DNA from 3 places in the Streptomyces sp. NBC_00236 genome. Region 2 is predicted to be linked to each of the others. Evidence: riboswitches for the same ligand, from Rfam matches in the RefSeq annotation. Region 2 holds a riboswitch; each other region holds the start of a gene.

Region 1 (5,390 bases), 5.4 Mb from region 2:
TGGGGAACCGTCGTCATCGTTGCGTCCTCTTTCGTCGAGCCGTGAGCTGCCGGACAAGGTTCTCGCGGTGCGCCGTCGAACTGCGGATGTCCTCTCGTAACCCTACGGCCTCGGTGCTTCCCACCGGCACGGCGAGGCGGTCTGTCCCGATCCCTCCGCTTGCGTCATGCTCTGTTCATGATCGATCGGCGGGCTGCGGCCGGCAGAATCCTGCGGGCGGCCACCTCGGGCGGGCCGCCGGTGACCTACGCCCTCATCGCCCTGTGCTGCGTGGTCTTCGTGATCAGCCCGCTGTCGGGGTTCAACCCGGTCTACGGCACCGCGGACGCACTGCTCGCCGCCCAGGCCGGCTACTTCGAACGCTGGGGCGTGATCCCGAGCGAACTGTGGGACGGCTCCGCGCACGCCGTCCTCACCCCGCTCACCGCACTGTTCGTGCACGGCAACTGGCTGCATCTGCTGGGCAACATGCTGTTCCTGTACGTATTCGGGGCGATGGCCGAGGAGCGCATGGGCCACACCGAGTTCGCGTTCTTCTACCTCGGCTGCGGGTATGTCGCCCTGCTCGCCTACGCGGCCGCGCACTCCACGTCCGACCAGACACTCGTCGGCGCGTCGGGAGCGATCTCGGCGGTCCTGGGAGCCTTCCTCTACCTCTTCCCCCGGGCCCGGGTGACCAGCCTGTTCCCGTTCCTGCTGTTCCTGCCGCTGCGCTTCCCCGCCTGGATCGTGCTGGTCTTCTGGTTCGTCCTGCAGTGGCTGGCGGCCGAGGGGGCGGGCAGCGGGCCCGGGGTGGCCTATCTCGCCCATGTGGTCGGCTTCGCCACCGGGTTCCTCTATGCCTGGGGGCGCTATCGCCGTGGGGCCAGGGCCTTGCGGCCGGATCAGGCCGGATAAGGGAGCGGGGTCCGGTGCGTGCGGCTGCAAGGCGGAGGAGGAGTCACTGCGGAGCATGGGCGAGCGACGACAACGCCGCAGATGCGCGTGCCGGGGCCCGCGAGCCCGGCATGATCCGGCCGCAAGGCCCTAGAGTGAAGTCTCCAGCCACGGCCACCGAGGGAGAAAGCCAGCCGTGATCACCGCGATCGTACTCATCAAGACCAGCGTGGACCGGATTCCCGAGATCGCCGAGGCCATCGCCGCGCTGGACAGCGTCAGCGAGGTCTTCTCGGTCACCGGTACATACGACCTGATCGCCATGGTCCGGGTGTCCAAGCACGACGACCTCGCCGATGTCATCCCCGGCCGGATCAGCAAGATCCCCGGTGTCGAGGGAACCGACACGCACGTGGCGTTCCGTACGTACTCGCAGCACGACCTGGAGGCGGCCTTCGCCATCGGTCTGGACGCGTAGCCACGTCAGCATGTGAGGCCGGGTACGGACAGTCGTCCGTACCCGGCCTCACATGCTGACGGGCCTCAGACCTGGGTGGCGGTGCCCCGGTCCGGGACGCAACGGCCGTCCTCGGTGCGGTACTTCCACTGGGCGCCCTCGCTCACGAGCTCCTTGACCGCCCGCAGGAAGCGCTCGACGTGCTCGTCCGGCGTACCGGCGCCGAAGCTGACCCGGATCGCGTTGAGGGACTTCTGGCCCGGCTCGGCCTCCGGCGCGCCGCACTCCCCGACGTCCTGCGGGTCGCTGCCGAGCAGGGTGCGTACGAGGGGGTGGGCGCAGAACAGTCCGTCGCGCACCCCGATGCCGTACTCGGCGGAGAGCGCCGCGGCGAAGTGCGAGCTGTTCCAGCCCTCCACCACGAAGGAGATGACGCCGACCCGCGGGGCGTCATCACCGAACAGCGAGAGCACCTTGACCTCGGGGACCTCGGCGAGTCCGGCACGGACCGCGGTGACGAGGCGCTGCTCCCGGGCGACCAGGCTGTCGAACCCGGCCTCGGTGAGGGCCTTGCAGGCGGAGGCGATGGAGTAGACACCGATGACGTTGGGCGAACCGGCCTCGTGACGGGCCGCGGTGGTGTGCCACTCGACGTCCACCCCGCCGTCGGAGCGCCGGGCGACCTGGCGGGAGGCGCCGCCGCCGGCCAGGTAGGGCTCGGCGGCGGTCAGCCAGTCGGAGCGGCCGGCGAGGACGCCCGAGCCGAACGGCGCGTACAGCTTGTGACCGGAGAAGGCGACCCAGTCGACGTCCAGCTCGGCGATGTCGACGGGGTGGTGCGGGGCCAGCTGGGCGGCGTCGAGCACGATCCGGGCACCGTGGGCGTGCGCGGCGGCGGCGAGCTCCTTGACCGGCCACAGCTCACCGGTGACGTTGGAGGCACCGGTGACGCACACCAGCGCGGGCCCGTAGGGGTCGCGGCCGGCGAGTGCGCGCTCCAGGGTCTCGACGGCCTGGTCCGGGGTGCGCGGGGCGTTCAGGTACGTCACCCGGGCGTCGCGCCAGGGCAGCAGCGAGGCGTGGTGCTCGGTCTCGAAGACGAACACCTGGCAGTCGGCGGGCAGGGCGGCGGCGAGCAGGTTGAGCGAGTCGGTGGTGGACCGGGTGAAGACCACCTGGTCGTCGGCGCGGCAGCCGAGGAACTCCGCGACGGTGACGCGGCTGCTCTCGAAGAGGTCCGTGGACAGCTGCGAGAGGTAGCCGGCACCGCGGTGGACGCTGCCGTAGTACGGCGCGTACGCGGCCACGTCGTCCCACACCCGCTGGAGGGCCGGAGCGCTGGCCGCGTAGTCCAGCGCGGCGTAGGTGACCTCGCCGCCGGTGACCAGCGGAACCGTTACATCCTTGCCCAGAACCGGCAGCGGGGCACAAATCGACCGATCGGTGGCAGCAGTGAGGACAGACATGACGAACTCCCGTAACAGGCAGGCGAATTCCGCGCGCCTGCGGATACGCGGCAGCACGGAGGAAGAAAGAAGGATGTGCGGAGGAGGGCCGAAAAGCCCTATCGCATTCGCTTGCTCACAAGAGGCTCCCTGAGGACCAGGACCCCACGGGTGGACATCTCACGACGTCGAGGGGTCCGCGCTTGCCGCAGACCTCGCTGCCTGCGGCCTGGTCTTCACCCGGGGCACCCCGCCACGGACGGAGGGTTGCCGGACAGCGGGCCGGGGCCGTAGTCGCTGTCACTCATGACCTGCGCAGCATCTTGCCATACGTACGCGAACGCGCAAGGCGCAGTCCATGATCTGGACTGCGCCCTGCCTCATATCCGCGCCCGGAGCCGTCTCAGGCGTTGCTGGCCACGACCCATCTCTCCAGCGCCCGCCCGGCCGCGCCCGAGTCGATGGACTCGGCGGCCTTCGCGATTCCCGCGGTGAGCTGCTCGGCGAGCGTGCCCTCGCCCGGGTCCAGCGCGACGAGCGCCGCCGCCGAGTTGAGCAGGACCGCGTCCCGTACGGGGCCCGTCTCGCCGGCGAGCAGCCGGCGGGCGACATCCGCGTTGTACGAGGCGTCGGCGCCGCGCAAGGCGTCCACGGGGACCAGGTCCAGGCCGACGTCGCGCGGGTCGAAGGCCTCCTCGCGCACCGTGCCGTTCCTGGCGATCCAGACACGGGAGGTCGCGGTGGTGGTCAGCTCGTCCAGACCGTCGTCGCCCCGGAAGACCAGGGAGGAGTTGCCGCGTTCGGCGAGGACGCCCGCGACGATGGGCGCCATGCGCAGGTCGGCGACGCCGATCGCCTGCGCGCGCACCTTGGCCGGGTTGGTGAGCGGCCCGAGGATGTTGAAGGTGGTCGGCGCGCCGAGCTCCGCCCGGGCCTTCGCCGCGTACCGCAGGGCGGGGTGGAACTTGACGGCGAAGCAGAACGTGATGCCCGCTTCCTCGGCGACCTCGACGACGCGCTGCGGCGGCAGGTCCAGGTTGACGCCGAGCTTGCCCAGGACGTCGGAGGAACCGCTGGCCGACGACGAGGCGCGGTTGCCGTGCTTGACGACCTTGGCGCCCGTACCCGCCACGACGATCGCCGACATGGTGGAGATGTTGACCGTCTTGGCCATGTCGCCGCCGGTGCCCACGATGTCGACCGTGCGGCCCGGCACATGGATGGTCGTGGCGTGCTCGTACATCGCACGGACCAGGCCGGAGACCTCCGTGACGGTCTCGCCCTTGGCCCGCAGCGCCACCGCGAAGCCGGCGATCTGCACATCGGTCGCCTCGCCGCTCATGATGCGGTCCATCGCCCAGGCGGTGTCGTCCTCGGTCAGGTCCTGGCCGCGCAGCAGGGGGGTCAGCACGCCGGGCCAGGAACGAGCCGCCACGCTGTCGCCGCCTGCCGGGGTCACAACGTTCATGGTCCGCTCCTGGGGTCCACAGCCGATAAAGGGGATGGGGCCACCCTATCGAGCCCCGTGGACAGCGAAGAGCCCCGTCCATCGAATGGACGGGGCTCCTGCTGTGGCGATCAGTTCAGGTGATCAGTGGTGGCCGTGGCCGCTGGTGATCTCCTTGTACTCCTCGGCGGTGGGCTTGGCGATCTGGTTGTTCTCGCCGTAGAAGCCCTTGCTGAGCCTGGCCCGCAGCTTCTGCACCAGGGACACCTTGCGCTTGACGCCGTTCTCGTCGACCAGCGGGCCGATCTCGACCGGCTTGTACTGCTCGTGCGCGGTGAGCGTGTGCAGCTGAGCGGGTGCCAGCGGCTCGTGGACCTCGACGAACTCACCGTGCGGCAGGCGCTTGATGAGGCCGGACTCGCGCCCGTGCAGCACCTTCTCCTTGTCGCGGCGCTGAAGGCCGAGGCAGATCCGCTTGGTGACGATGAACGCGATGACCGGTCCGGCGAAGAAGAAGATCCGGACGAACCACGAGATGGCGTTCAGCGACAGGTGGAAGTGCGTGGCCCACAGGTCGTTTCCACCACCCACGAGACCGATGAAGTACACCGTGATCCAGGCGACACCGAAGGCCGTCCGGGTCGGCGTGTTGCGCGGGCGGTCCAGGATGTGGTGCTCGCGCTTGTCGCCGGTGACCCAGGACTCGATGAACGGGTAGACCGCGATGGCCCCCAGGATCACACCGAAGAGCGTCAGCGGGATGAGTACACCCAGGACCAGGGTGTGGCCCCAGAGGTTGATCTCCCAGCCAGGCATCACTCGGATCAGACCCTCGGCGAAGCCCATGTACCAGTCGGGCTGGGCGCCGGTGGACACCTGGTCCGGGCGGTACGGGCCGATGGCCCAGATCGGGTTGATCGAGGCGATGCCCGCGATGACGGCGATGACACCGAAGACCAGGAAGAAGAAGCCTCCGGCCTTCGCCATGTACACCGGCAGCAGCGGCATGCCCACGACGTTCTTGTTGGTCCGGCCGGGACCCGCGAACTGCGTGTGCTTGTGGTAGAAGACCAGGATCAGGTGGCCCACCAGCAGCCCGAGCATGATGCCCGGCAGCAGCAGGATGTGGATCGAGTAGAACCGTGCGACGAAGTCGCCGCCGGGG
Region 2 (5,390 bases):
CAGCCGGGGGGCGGAGGCGGAGAGGTCGGCGCGGGCTCTGTGGAAGAAGGGCGCGTCATGAGTCCTGACTCCTGTGGCGACAGCTGCACGCGTCATGATCATGCGATCAACGCATGTTCACTATAAGGATTTTGTGTGACCTCGGAACAGTCAACGGCGATCAATCCCGTGCCCTGAACGGAACAACAGGACGACCATGCAGGTAATCGCCGCGGGTGGCGCAGGTGGTCTCGCCGACCAGCAGGTCCGCGGCGGCCTCACGTCGACAGCCAGGACACCGGACTCAGGAACGTGGCACTTCCCGTGACTGGGTGGCCACGGCCACCAGCGCACTGCGGTTGCCGGAGCGCCGGCCTTCGCCGGATCAGGCCGGATTGTCAGGTCGCGGCCGATTCCCGCCCGCCGGCCGGCACATCATCGCTGCGAGGGCCAGGAAGACCGAGAGGTTCTCGACCATCTCCACGGGGAGCCCGGCCCACGGCTCTCCGTCGCCGTGCCGATGGATCTCCAGCCGGCCTTGTTCGACCGTGACCCGCTCGACCTCGCGCCAGCCGAGCCGGTGTTCGAGGTATCCCACACCGGCGGGATCGAGGTGGGCCCCGAGGAAGTCGACCCGTTCGCCCGCGTTCAGCCGGTCCCTGTCCAGCGGCAGCCGTACGCGCGTGAAGGTCTTGTCCAGTTCGTCGATGAACCGTGCGACCCCCTTGTACGCGTCGGTCACCGTGATCTCGGCACCCTCACGGGGACGCACCCGGAGTTCGTGCGTGGTCACGCTGGTGATCCCGTTCGTCACTTTGGTACTGCTCCGCCGAATGCCGTCGATCTCGTCCCACGCGTAGGCCTCCGGCACGTGCCCGGCCACCTCCCGGACGATGCCGTGCCGGTAGTGACCTACCCACACCTGCGGCTGCCGTCTCGTGAGCGCGAGGAAGAGGAAATACACGGCTGCGGCGACTATGGCGGTCCCCAGGACGAGCAGCGGCAGCCCGTAGTACCAGGCGCCGTCGCTCCGTTGGCCCTCCCGTGCGGCAGAAATCCCGAGCCGGAGCACCGGCAGTCCGACCAGTGTCGGCAGCAGCACCACGATCCACGGGAAGCGCTTGGGATCGGTCCACACCAGCCCCTGGTGCGCCCCGAGTTCGAAGTCCCGCGCGACTCTGCGCATGGCGGGTGGAACAGGATGGGAACCACGATCCGACACAAGCCCCCCAAGGCCAGACAGCGGAGGGCCATTATCGGGGAGGGAAGCCCGTTCGGGAAGGGCGCCCCGGCCCTGCGCATCGGCCAGGCGGAGCGGTCCCGAGCTCTCGTCGACGTCACCGCTTGGACCAGGAGCGGTCGCCGTCTGCGGCCCGGAGGGACGCAACCACTGCTGCGGCCTCGACCTGCGACGGCCTCGTCAGTCGGCCCGTATGCCGGTCCCGACGCACGTCAGGGCCGCGCAGCACTGCTGCTGAGCGGCCCTGTCACTTGTGCTCCCCGCACCATCCGCTGCCGGTCGACGCCCGGTGTTCGTGCGAGCCGGCCGGAGCGGGGGCGGGTGGGGCAGGCGGTGCTGACGGGTGGCCCGGGGCGCCGCCAGGTGTGTGCAGTACCCGGCGGGGACGTGCCACCTCAGCTCGCGGTCGCCTGATTCTCCGCTTCGGCAGCGTGGCGGTATTGGGCGTTGATGCGCTGAGCTTCTTCGAGCTGGTCTTCCAGGATGACGATGCGGCAGGCGGCCTCGATGGGGGTGCCCTGGTCGACGAGTTCCCGGGCGCGGGCTGCGATGCGCAGCTGGTACCGGGAGTAGCGGCGGTGGCCACCCTCGGAGCGCAGCGGGGTGATGAGGCGGGCTTCGCCGATGGCGCGGAGGAAGCCCTGGGTAGTGCCGAGCATGTCGGCTGCCCGGCCCATGGTGTAGGCGGGGTAGTCGTCGTCATCGAGACGGCCGAACGAGTCGTCTGCTGTCATTTGCACCTCTCTGCGGAACGCGTGGAGGGGCCCGAGTGCCATGTGGCACCCGGGCCCCGAAGGAACTGCTACACCATCTGCCGGCCTTGATACTGTGCCGGCCTTCTGTTTCCGCCGACCCGACCTGGAACGCGTCGGGGTTGCGGGGATCGCGGTTGCTTGACCGGAGACCACCTCACTATCGATGTCCTGCGGTACCCGGGCTCAAGGCTTCCGCCCGGGCGATCCTGATGGCGCCTGGTCCTCCGTTTCTTCCCTCTGGGATCAGTCACTTACCTGTTACTGGTACTGCTGGTGATGCGAACTGCTTCGTGGCCTGCGACAGCGCCACTCTTCGGCAGCCAGCCCCGTTGCCCGTCCTGCGTCTGCTCTGGCTTGGAACCCCACTGCCGAACCTCCCGGCACGCGCGCCCGCAGCCGACGCCTTCACCGAGGTGCTGCTCACTGACTTCACTGCTGGGTACTGCGCTTGCCGAACTACTACTGCGTGAACTGCGGTCCTGCTCACGGCAGCCCCTGATCACTGCGGGCCGCCCGGTGCGGTCGTCAGTCCCGTCGCCGTCCTGCAACAGCCTGGCTTCGAAACTCCACCACCGCACCGTCGTGCGAACTGCGGATACTGCTGCCCGGCAGTTCGTCTCTGCCGGGCCCTGCTGTCTCTCTGGGCTACGAGAGAAACCATAGCCACACCACAACCCAATGTCTACTCCCGCCAACATAGATTTCCGTGTGTCAGGTCGAGCGGTAGTCGGCCTTGGTCACCGACCGGGTACGCGGCGGTCACGCGTCGGCCGACTCACCCGCGCTGACCAGGTACGTCATGCCGGATCGATGCCGCCGACACCGGAGCCGCCGGCCGGCGCGGCAGGGACAGCCGACACGGCGACCCGCCCGATCGCCTCGGTGGGGGCTATGCCACGGAGGCGTGGCCCCCGGCAAGGTCGCCCTCGTCCCCCGCCTCGACCTCACAGAGCCGGCCGCCCTCGTACCCGACGTTGACCAGCCCGGCCGCGCCCCGCGCTCCGGCTCCCCCGGACACCGCGCCCTCGCCATTGCCGTACTCGAGCTTCAGCGCATGCCAGCGCGCCAGCCAGTACACGCGCCCGCGGTGACCGGCGAGGGTGTCCCGCAGTGCGGCGGGGGCATGGGTCCACACCGGAGGGAGGTCACCCGCGTAGTCGAAGGCGGCCCGCAGTTCGATCCATCCGTCGTCGCGGACATCACCGGAGGTGAGCAGGACCTCGACGGCCTGCCCCGGCTCCTGGCGGCACTTCTTCGCGTGGATCCAGTGCACGCGGTGACCCGCGGCATAACGCGAGCAGTCGTCGCTCCGCACGGAGTCGTTCTGGGTGAGGTGACGCAGCATGGTGAGGTTCGCCTTCCGGGCCGAGGACCCGGAGCGCCTGCACCGTGGTCCGCTGTTCCCCGTGCCCTTCGCGCGGGGCAGGTCGTCACCCGGAGCACCCGCAGCGGAGCGGGGTGCCGTCCAGCAAGCCGGGGCTGTGCACTGGAACTCATGACCCGTGCAGGACTCTAACGCACGCAAACCAGCCGTCCCGACGGGTGGTCAGGAGCGAGCGGACGCCCGCGGACGCCCACCGCCCGCCCCCAACCTCCTCCCCAGACAGGGCCACTCACCCGGTGACGAGGCCCGGGTCGCTCGTACCGGCCTGACCGGTCTCGACATGTCCGGCGAAGCGCCGCAGGAAGGTGGCGTCCACGTCGGAGACGACGGTGACGTCGTACCAGTTCCCGCTTCCCCGCAGGTCGAGCACATGCTTGACGGTGGCGCCCGCACGGACCTCGAAGGTCTGCACGCCGCCCCCGTACCCGGCCGCGCTGCGTACGGTCAGCCGGACCGTGGCGGAGCCGCCGTGGACGAACGTGAGCTCAAGCCCTCCACCGGACGCGACATGACGAGCCGTCACCTCCGGTCCCGCCACCTTGCCCCCGGCCCGGAAGGTGCGCAGGAAGCCGTTGGGGCCATGGACGGTGAGGTCGGTCACTCCCTTGGAGTAGGCCGTGTTCCAGCTGTCCGCGAGGGACTTGCCCGCCTCGGTGGTGTACGTCCACGGCCCGTCGGTGCGGTTGGCGGAGGTCACCAGGAACTGCGCCCCGGCCGCGGCGCCACCGCTGAAGGTGAGGCGGTACTTGCCGGTGGCCGGATCGGCCGCACCGTCGACGAAGGGCGCGTAGCGCAGCGGCCGGGTGGGCCGGGCGCCCTTCTCCTGCTTGGGCAGGCTGCCTGCGGCGGGCGGCGCGGGAGTGTAGTCGGGATGCCGGAGGCGGTCCGGAGGCTCGTAGGCGTCGGTCGACGGCAACGACACGTCCGAGACGTCCGCACGACCGAAGTCGAAGGCGGAGGTGAGATCGCCGCAGACCGCGCGTCGCCAGGGCGAGATATTGGGCTCGTGCACACCGAAGCGCTGTTCCATGAACCGGATGACGGAGGTGTGGTCGAAGACCTCGGAGCACGCGAACCCTCCGGTGCTCCAGGGGGAGACGACGAGCATGGGCACCCGCTGACCGAGCCCGTACGGCCCGGCGGCGTACCGGATGTCACCGGGGAAGTAGTCGGCGGCGGTGTCCACGGTGGACAGCCCCTGCGCGGGACCCGAGGGCACGAAGGGCGGCACCACGTGGTCGAAGAAGCCGTCGTTCTCGTCATAGGTGATGAAGAGGGCGGTCCGGCCCCAGACCTCGGGGTCGGCGGTCAGTGCGTCCAGTACCTGGGAGATGTACCAGGCACCGTAGTTGGCGGGCCAGTTGGGATGCTCGCTGTACGCCTCGGGCGAGACGATCCACGAGACCTTCGGCAGCGCGCCGGCCCGGACGTCGGCCTTGAGGTCGTCGAGGAGCCCGCCGCCGTTCTTGATGTCGGTACCGGTGCGGGCCTTGTCGTGGAGCGGATCCCCGGGCTCGGCGTTGCGGTAACTGTTGAAGTACAGCAGCGAGTTGTCGCCGTACGTACCCCGGTAGGCATCGTTGATCCACCCCCAGGACCCGGCGGCGTCCAGCCCGTCGCCGATGTCCTGGTAGACCTTCCACGACACCCCGGCCCGCTCCAGCCGCTCCGGGTAGGTGGTCCACCCGTAACCCGCCTCGTCGTTGCCGAGCACGGGACCGCCTCCGGAACCGTCGTTCCCCGTGTACCCGCTCCACAGGTAGTAGCGGTTGGGGTCGGTACTCCCGATGAACGAGCAGTGGTACGCGTCGCAGACGGTGAACGCATCGGCCAGGGCGTAGTGGAACGGTATGTCCTCACGTGTGAGGTGCGCCATCGTCGTCGCGGTCTTGGCCGGCACCCACTGGTCGTACGCGCCCTTGTTGAACGCCCGGTGCCCGCCTGCCCAGTCATGGTTCAGGTCGCGGAGGAACTGCAACCCGAGCTCGTCGGCGGGCGGCCGGAACGGCAGCACCTCCTTGCCGAGGAGGTC
Region 3 (5,390 bases), 560 kb from region 2:
TGCCGATCACCTCCCGGAAGCGTTCGCCGGTCGTCTTCCGGACACCGGTCACCGGGTCCGGGGCATGGACGATGAGAGTGACGGCCAGGAACTTCATGACGCCACCCGCTCGGCCGCCGCCGCGTCGGGACGGGCCAGGCCGAGGTGGTCGCGCAGCGTCGTGCCCTCGTACTCCGTGCGGAACACACCGCGCTCCTGAAGGAGCGGTACGACGGTGTCGGCGAAGACGTCCAGCCCGCCGGGTGTGATGTGCGGGACGAGGATGAAGCCGTCGGCGGCGTCGGCCTGGACGAAGTCGTCGATGGTCGACGCGACCGTGGCCGCCGAGCCGACGAAGGCCTGACGGTTGCCGGTCTCGATGACGAGGTCACGGATCGACCAGTTCTTCGCGGCCGCGAGCTCCCGCCACTCCCGGGCGGTGGCCAGCGGGTCACGGTACATGCGTACCTGGGCGCGGCCGCGGGCGATGGTGTGTTCACCGAGGTCCGGGTCGATGTCGGGAAGCGGCCCTTCGGGGTCGTACGCGGACAGGTCGCGGTTCCAGACGAACTCAAGGTGCTTGATCGCGGTGGCGCCGCTGACCTGCTGCCGACGTACCTCGCGGGCCAGTTCCTGTGCCTCGGCGTCCGTGTCACCGAGGACGAAGGTCGCGGCGGGCAGGATCAGCAGCTGGTCGTGGGTGCGGCCGTGGCGGGCGAGCCGGCCCTTGACGTCCGTGTAGAACGCCTGCCCCTCCTTGAGGGTGCTGTAGCGGCTGAAGATCGCGTCGGCGCCCTCCGCCGCGAACTCGCGTCCTTCGTCGGAGTCACCGGCCTGGAAGATCACCGGTCGGCCCTGCGGGCTGCGCGGGACGTTGAACTGCCCCTCGATGTCGAAGTGCTGCCCCTTGTGCACGAAGGATCCGGCCCGCGCGTCCCGGAGGAAGGTGCCCGTCCCCCGGTCGGCGACGATCTCGTCGCCGTGCCATGAGTCGAACAGTTCGTTGGCCGTGGCGAGGAACTCCCTGGCCCGGGAGTAGCGCTCCTCCTGCGGCAGGAATCCGCCGCGGCGGAAGTTCTCGCCCGTGAAGGCGTCCCACGAGGTGACGACGTTCCATGCCGCGCGCCCGCCGGAGAGGTGATCGAGGCTGGCGAACTGGCGGGCCACCTCATAGGGCTCGTTGAACGTGGAGTTGATCGTGCCGGTGAGGCCGAGGCGCTCGGTGACGGCGGCGAGAGCCGACAGTACGGTGAAGGTGTCGGGGCGCCCCACGACGTCCAAGTCGTAGATCTGTCCGCCCTGTTCACGGAGACGGAGCCCTTCGGCGAGGAACAGGAAGTCGAACTTGGCGCGTTCGGCTGTGCGCGCGAAGTGCGCGAACGAGCTGAACTCGACGTGGCTGCCGGCCGCGGGGTCGCTCCACACGGTGGTGTTGTTGACTCCGGGGAAGTGGGCGGCGAGATGGATCTGTTTGAGCGGCTTGCCGTTACTGGTGCCGGCGCCGTTGCTGGTGCTCATGTCGGTGTTCCCTCCGGCTCAGACGGTGGCGTAGCGGTTGGCGGGGCGGGCGAGGCCGAGCAGCCCGCGCAGGGTGTCGGCCTCGTAGGCGGTCCGGAAGGTGCCCCGGCGCTGCAGTTCGGGTACCAGTTCGCGAGTGATCGCCGGAAGGTCGTGTCCGGTCGCCGCGGGGCGCAGCCGGAATCCGGTGAGCCCGGCCCGCTGCCACTCCAGGAGCAGGTCGGCCAATTGCGCGGGTGTGCCGGTGAACACCTTCGCGTCGCTGGTGTACGGGTGCCCCGCGAGGCCGTCGAGACGGTCCCGGCGGGCCGCTGCGGCCGCGGGGTCGTCGTCGAGGAAGACGACGAGGTCCCCGAAGATGTGGAGGGGCTCCGCCGCCCGCCCGGCTGCGGCCTGTTCGGTGCGGATCTCGTCGACGACGCTGCGGGCCCGGCCGGTGTCGTGCGGGGTGATGTAGCCGATGTCCGTGGAGCGGGCCACCAGTTGGAAGGGCACGCTCTGATGCGCGAGGGCGCTGACGACCGGCTGCCCCTGCGGGGGCCGGGGCGTGATCGAGGGGCCCTTGACGCTGAAGTGCCGTCCCTCGAAGTCGATGTAGTGCAGTTGCTCGCGGTCGATGAAGCGGCCCGTGGCGACGTCGCGGATCTCCGCGCCGTCCTCCCAGCTGTCCCACAGGCGGCGCACCGCCTCGACGTAGTCGGCGGCCTCCTCGAAGAGTTCGGCGGTCAGCGCGCGTACGGAAGGCGTGTCCAGGTCCTCGACGCGGAACGGCGGGAATGTCCGGCGGCCGAAGTGGGCCGCTTCGTGCTGCCGGGCCGACACCTGGACGCGCAGACCGGCCCGGCCGGTGCTCACGTAGTCGAGCGTGGCTATCGCCTTGGAGATGTGGAACGGCTCCGTGTGCGTGGCGACCACGGTGGGGACGAGTCCGATGTGCCGGGTCAGCGGGGCCACGCGAGCGGCGATGAGTACCGCGTCGAGGCGCCCGCGCTCCTGGTCGGTGCGGTCGTCGGGCCCCGTGAACCGCGAGGACTGGAGCCCGAGCGCGTCCTCGATCGTCACGAAGTCGAGCAGGCCGCGTTCGGCCTCCTGGACGGTGTCGGTCCAGTAGGCGGCGGTGAGCAGTTCCCTGGGCCGGGCCTCCGGCTCGCGCCACGCGGCCGGGTGCCAGCCCGCGCCGTTGAGCGCGACGGCGAGGTGCAGGGAGGAGGACAGGGGAGGGTGCGGGGATGACGATGCGGACACGACAGGGTGCCTTCCTGATCGACCGTGGTTGATCGCCGGGCCTCGTCGGGAGGTTCGGCGTCGCGGGTACGGATCAGGAACAACAGAGCGCGCCGGCCACGCGCTGGAGGTCGATGTGGGGCCGGGAGTAGAGGTGGACGCGGCGCCGTGGCGCGAGCACCCTGACGAGCGGGCAGGTCACCGCTGGCATGACCGTCGCCTCCGCTCTGCCGGCTCGGCGGGCCCGGAGGCCTCGCGCTTGCGGAACCCGGACGGGCCCCGCCTGGTCGTCACCTGGAGCACCCCACCGCGCGGGAGGGTTGCCGGTCAGCAGGCCAGGGCCTGACGCTGACACTCATGACCTGTCTCCGGAACGCTACGCGCGCGGGCGGCGCCACGCAATGCCCTGCAGATCATGGCCGTACGCACCTTGCCGTGAGCCACAACACCACGGCGGCACCGGGCATTCCGCGTGCGGCGTGATTCGCTCACATCCTCTGACGCCTGCGACGGATCAGTCCGTCAGGCCGGCGGCGAGGGTCGCCCCCAGCTCCCAGCACGCCTCGGTGTCGGCCTTGGCGGGTTCTCCCGTGACCGTCACGGCGTCGGTCGCGCGGCGCCATCCGAGACCGGTCGTGATCGACTCGATGGCCCGGACAGCGCCGGTGACGTCGTTGCCGCCGTGCACGTAGTACCCGAAGGGGCGGCCACGCGTCGCGTCCAGGCAGGGATAGTAGATCTGGTCGAAGAAGTGCTTGAGGGCGCCGGACATATAGCCGAGGTTCGCCGGGGTGCCGAGCAGAATGCCGTCGGCTGCGAGTACGTCGGAGGCCGTCGCGGCAAGCGCTGCCCGGCGCTCGACCCTGACGCCCTCGATCCCGTCGGTCGTCGCACCGGAGACGACGGCTTCGAACAGTGCCTGGCAGTTCGGCGAGGGCGTGTGATGCACGATCAGGAGAGTGGCCACACCTCCGCACCCTGCCGTGATCCCCGCGCGGCCGCAAGCCGGGTCCGGCTCGCGCACCGCGGCACCGGCGGACTGTGACGTCCGGTACGGGTCCCGCCGGATCGGGCGGCCGGGGCGATGAGCGAACCGTTTGTCCTGCGTCCGTGATGTCGTCGACCATGGGCCTGTTCACCGATGACTGGTTCGACGGAGAGGCACGGCATGACATCCGGCAAGGACGCCCGGCAGGGTTTCGTCATCCTCGCGGACGACCTCACCAGTGCCGGGGACGGAGCCGCGCCCTTCCGCCGGAGCGGCCACGGGGCACGGATCCTCATGTCCACCCCGGCGGCGGAACTCCCGCCCCGCACGGGCGTGACCGCGGTCGATCTCGGGACCCGGCTGCTGGACGAGGACGCCGCCGCCGCACGCACGGGCCGGGCCGCCCGCCGGTTCGCCGGGTCCGTGCTCCTCTTCAAGACGGTGGATTCGACCCTGCGCGGCCATGTCGCGGCGGAGCTGCGGGCCGCATGGGCGGGATCGCGGCGGCGGGCCGTCATCCTCGCTCCCGCCTTTCCCGCGGAGGGCCGGGTGACGGTCGAGGCTGTCCAGTACGTGCGGGGCGTACCGGTCCACGAGAGCGAGTTCGCCCGCGACCCCGTTCATCCGGTGCGGTGTGCGGACCTGATGACCGTGTTCCCGGACGCCGTCGCGGTCGGACCGGACGGGGCGGCCGAACTGCCCGGCCTCATCGGCCGAGGCGCTCTGATCGTCTGCTCCGCCGCGACGGACGGCGACCTCGGCCGCCTGGTCGCAGCGGTCCCCCACCTCGACGACGTCCTGTGGGTCGGCTCGCCCGGACTGGCGGCCGCCCTGGCCCGACGATGCGCGCGCGAGGACGGACCGGTTCCGCCCGCACCCGCACCGGCCCGCCGTCCACTCGTCGTCGTCGGCAGTGCTCATCCGGCGACCCGGCGACAACTGGCCGCGCTCCGCGCCCGAACCGACGTCCGGGGGGTCACCGTCGGCAAGGATCCCGCCCCGGCGGTGGAGGCCCTGCGCGCCCTGGCCGCACCCGTCCTCACGGTGCAGACACCCGATGAACGTCATGCACCGCACACCGCGCGTGAGCTCGCCCGTTCCCTCGCCTCGGTCGTGCGGACACTCGCCGCTGAGCGTCTGGCCGACGCACTCGTCGTCACCGGCGGAGAGACCGCCGCGGGCGTGTTCCAGGCCCTCGGCATCAACGGCATCGATCTGCTCGACGAGCCCGAACCCGGCGTCGCCCGCGGAACCCCGCTCGGCTCGTCGTCCCTCCCCGTCCTGATCAAGGCGGGCGGCTTCGGCGACGACGAGATGCTCCTGCGGCTGTGCCGTCTGGTCCGGCAACCGCTCAGTACCCGCCACTGAAGGGGCGGGCCCGAACCGACGGCGTGCGCAGCGGGCCCCCGGCCGTCGCGCGGACTCCGGGAGCGTGTCAGGACCGGTGTCCGAAGAACTCGACCTCCGCGACGGCCACCCGGCGCCCCTTGCCCGTGCCGTACGCGGAGTCGACCGTGAGCCGTACGGCGACCGTGTCCGATCCCCGTACGTCGAACGTCTGCTGGCCCGGCTCGTCGGCCAGCCGGACCGTCCGCCTGCTCTCCTTGCCGTCCTTCGAGGTCAGGACCACGGTGATGCGGGCGGGCCTGGCCTGCGTGAGGAATTCGTCCTTCCGCGCCGA

The links. A riboswitch is a leader RNA that binds a small molecule or an ion and turns the genes downstream of it on or off. The one in region 2 is predicted to bind S-adenosylmethionine.
Region 1: linked by a shared signal. The riboswitch ahead of OG446_RS08835 (aminotransferase class V-fold PLP-dependent enzyme) and the one ahead of OG446_RS32845 (hypothetical protein) in region 2 are both predicted to bind S-adenosylmethionine.
Region 3: linked by a shared signal. The riboswitch ahead of OG446_RS35390 (putative leader peptide) and the one ahead of OG446_RS32845 (hypothetical protein) in region 2 are both predicted to bind S-adenosylmethionine.

The regions. Positions count from the first base shown of each region.
Region 1 is NZ_CP108100.1:1,997,167-2,002,556, forward strand. Features, by position in the region: gene OG446_RS08820 (hypothetical protein) at 1-17, opposite strand, end outside; gene OG446_RS08825 (rhomboid family intramembrane serine protease) at 178-897, shown strand; gene OG446_RS08830 (Lrp/AsnC family transcriptional regulator) at 1,073-1,354, shown strand; gene OG446_RS08835 (aminotransferase class V-fold PLP-dependent enzyme) at 1,420-2,799, opposite strand; SAM riboswitch class IV at 2,973-3,090, opposite strand; gene trpD (anthranilate phosphoribosyltransferase) at 3,182-4,246, opposite strand; gene qcrB (cytochrome bc1 complex cytochrome b subunit) at 4,370-5,390, opposite strand, start outside.
Region 2 is NZ_CP108100.1:7,376,065-7,381,454, reverse strand. Features, by position in the region: gene OG446_RS32860 (cytochrome P450) at 1-59, opposite strand, end outside; gene OG446_RS32855 (DUF6585 family protein) at 365-1,165, opposite strand; gene OG446_RS32850 (MerR family transcriptional regulator) at 1,615-1,953, opposite strand; gene OG446_RS32845 (hypothetical protein) at 2,864-3,319, opposite strand; SAM riboswitch class IV at 3,366-3,475, opposite strand; gene OG446_RS32840 (phosphocholine-specific phospholipase C) at 3,588-5,390, opposite strand, start outside.
Region 3 is NZ_CP108100.1:7,935,466-7,940,855, reverse strand. Features, by position in the region: gene OG446_RS35405 (LLM class flavin-dependent oxidoreductase) at 1-97, opposite strand, end outside; gene OG446_RS35400 (NtaA/DmoA family FMN-dependent monooxygenase) at 94-1,497, opposite strand; gene OG446_RS35395 (LLM class flavin-dependent oxidoreductase) at 1,516-2,742, opposite strand; gene OG446_RS35390 (putative leader peptide) at 2,816-2,932, opposite strand; SAM riboswitch class IV at 2,972-3,084, opposite strand; gene OG446_RS35385 (flavodoxin family protein) at 3,236-3,688, opposite strand; gene OG446_RS35380 (four-carbon acid sugar kinase family protein) at 3,890-5,077, shown strand; gene OG446_RS35375 (NADase-type glycan-binding domain-containing protein) at 5,145-5,390, opposite strand, start outside.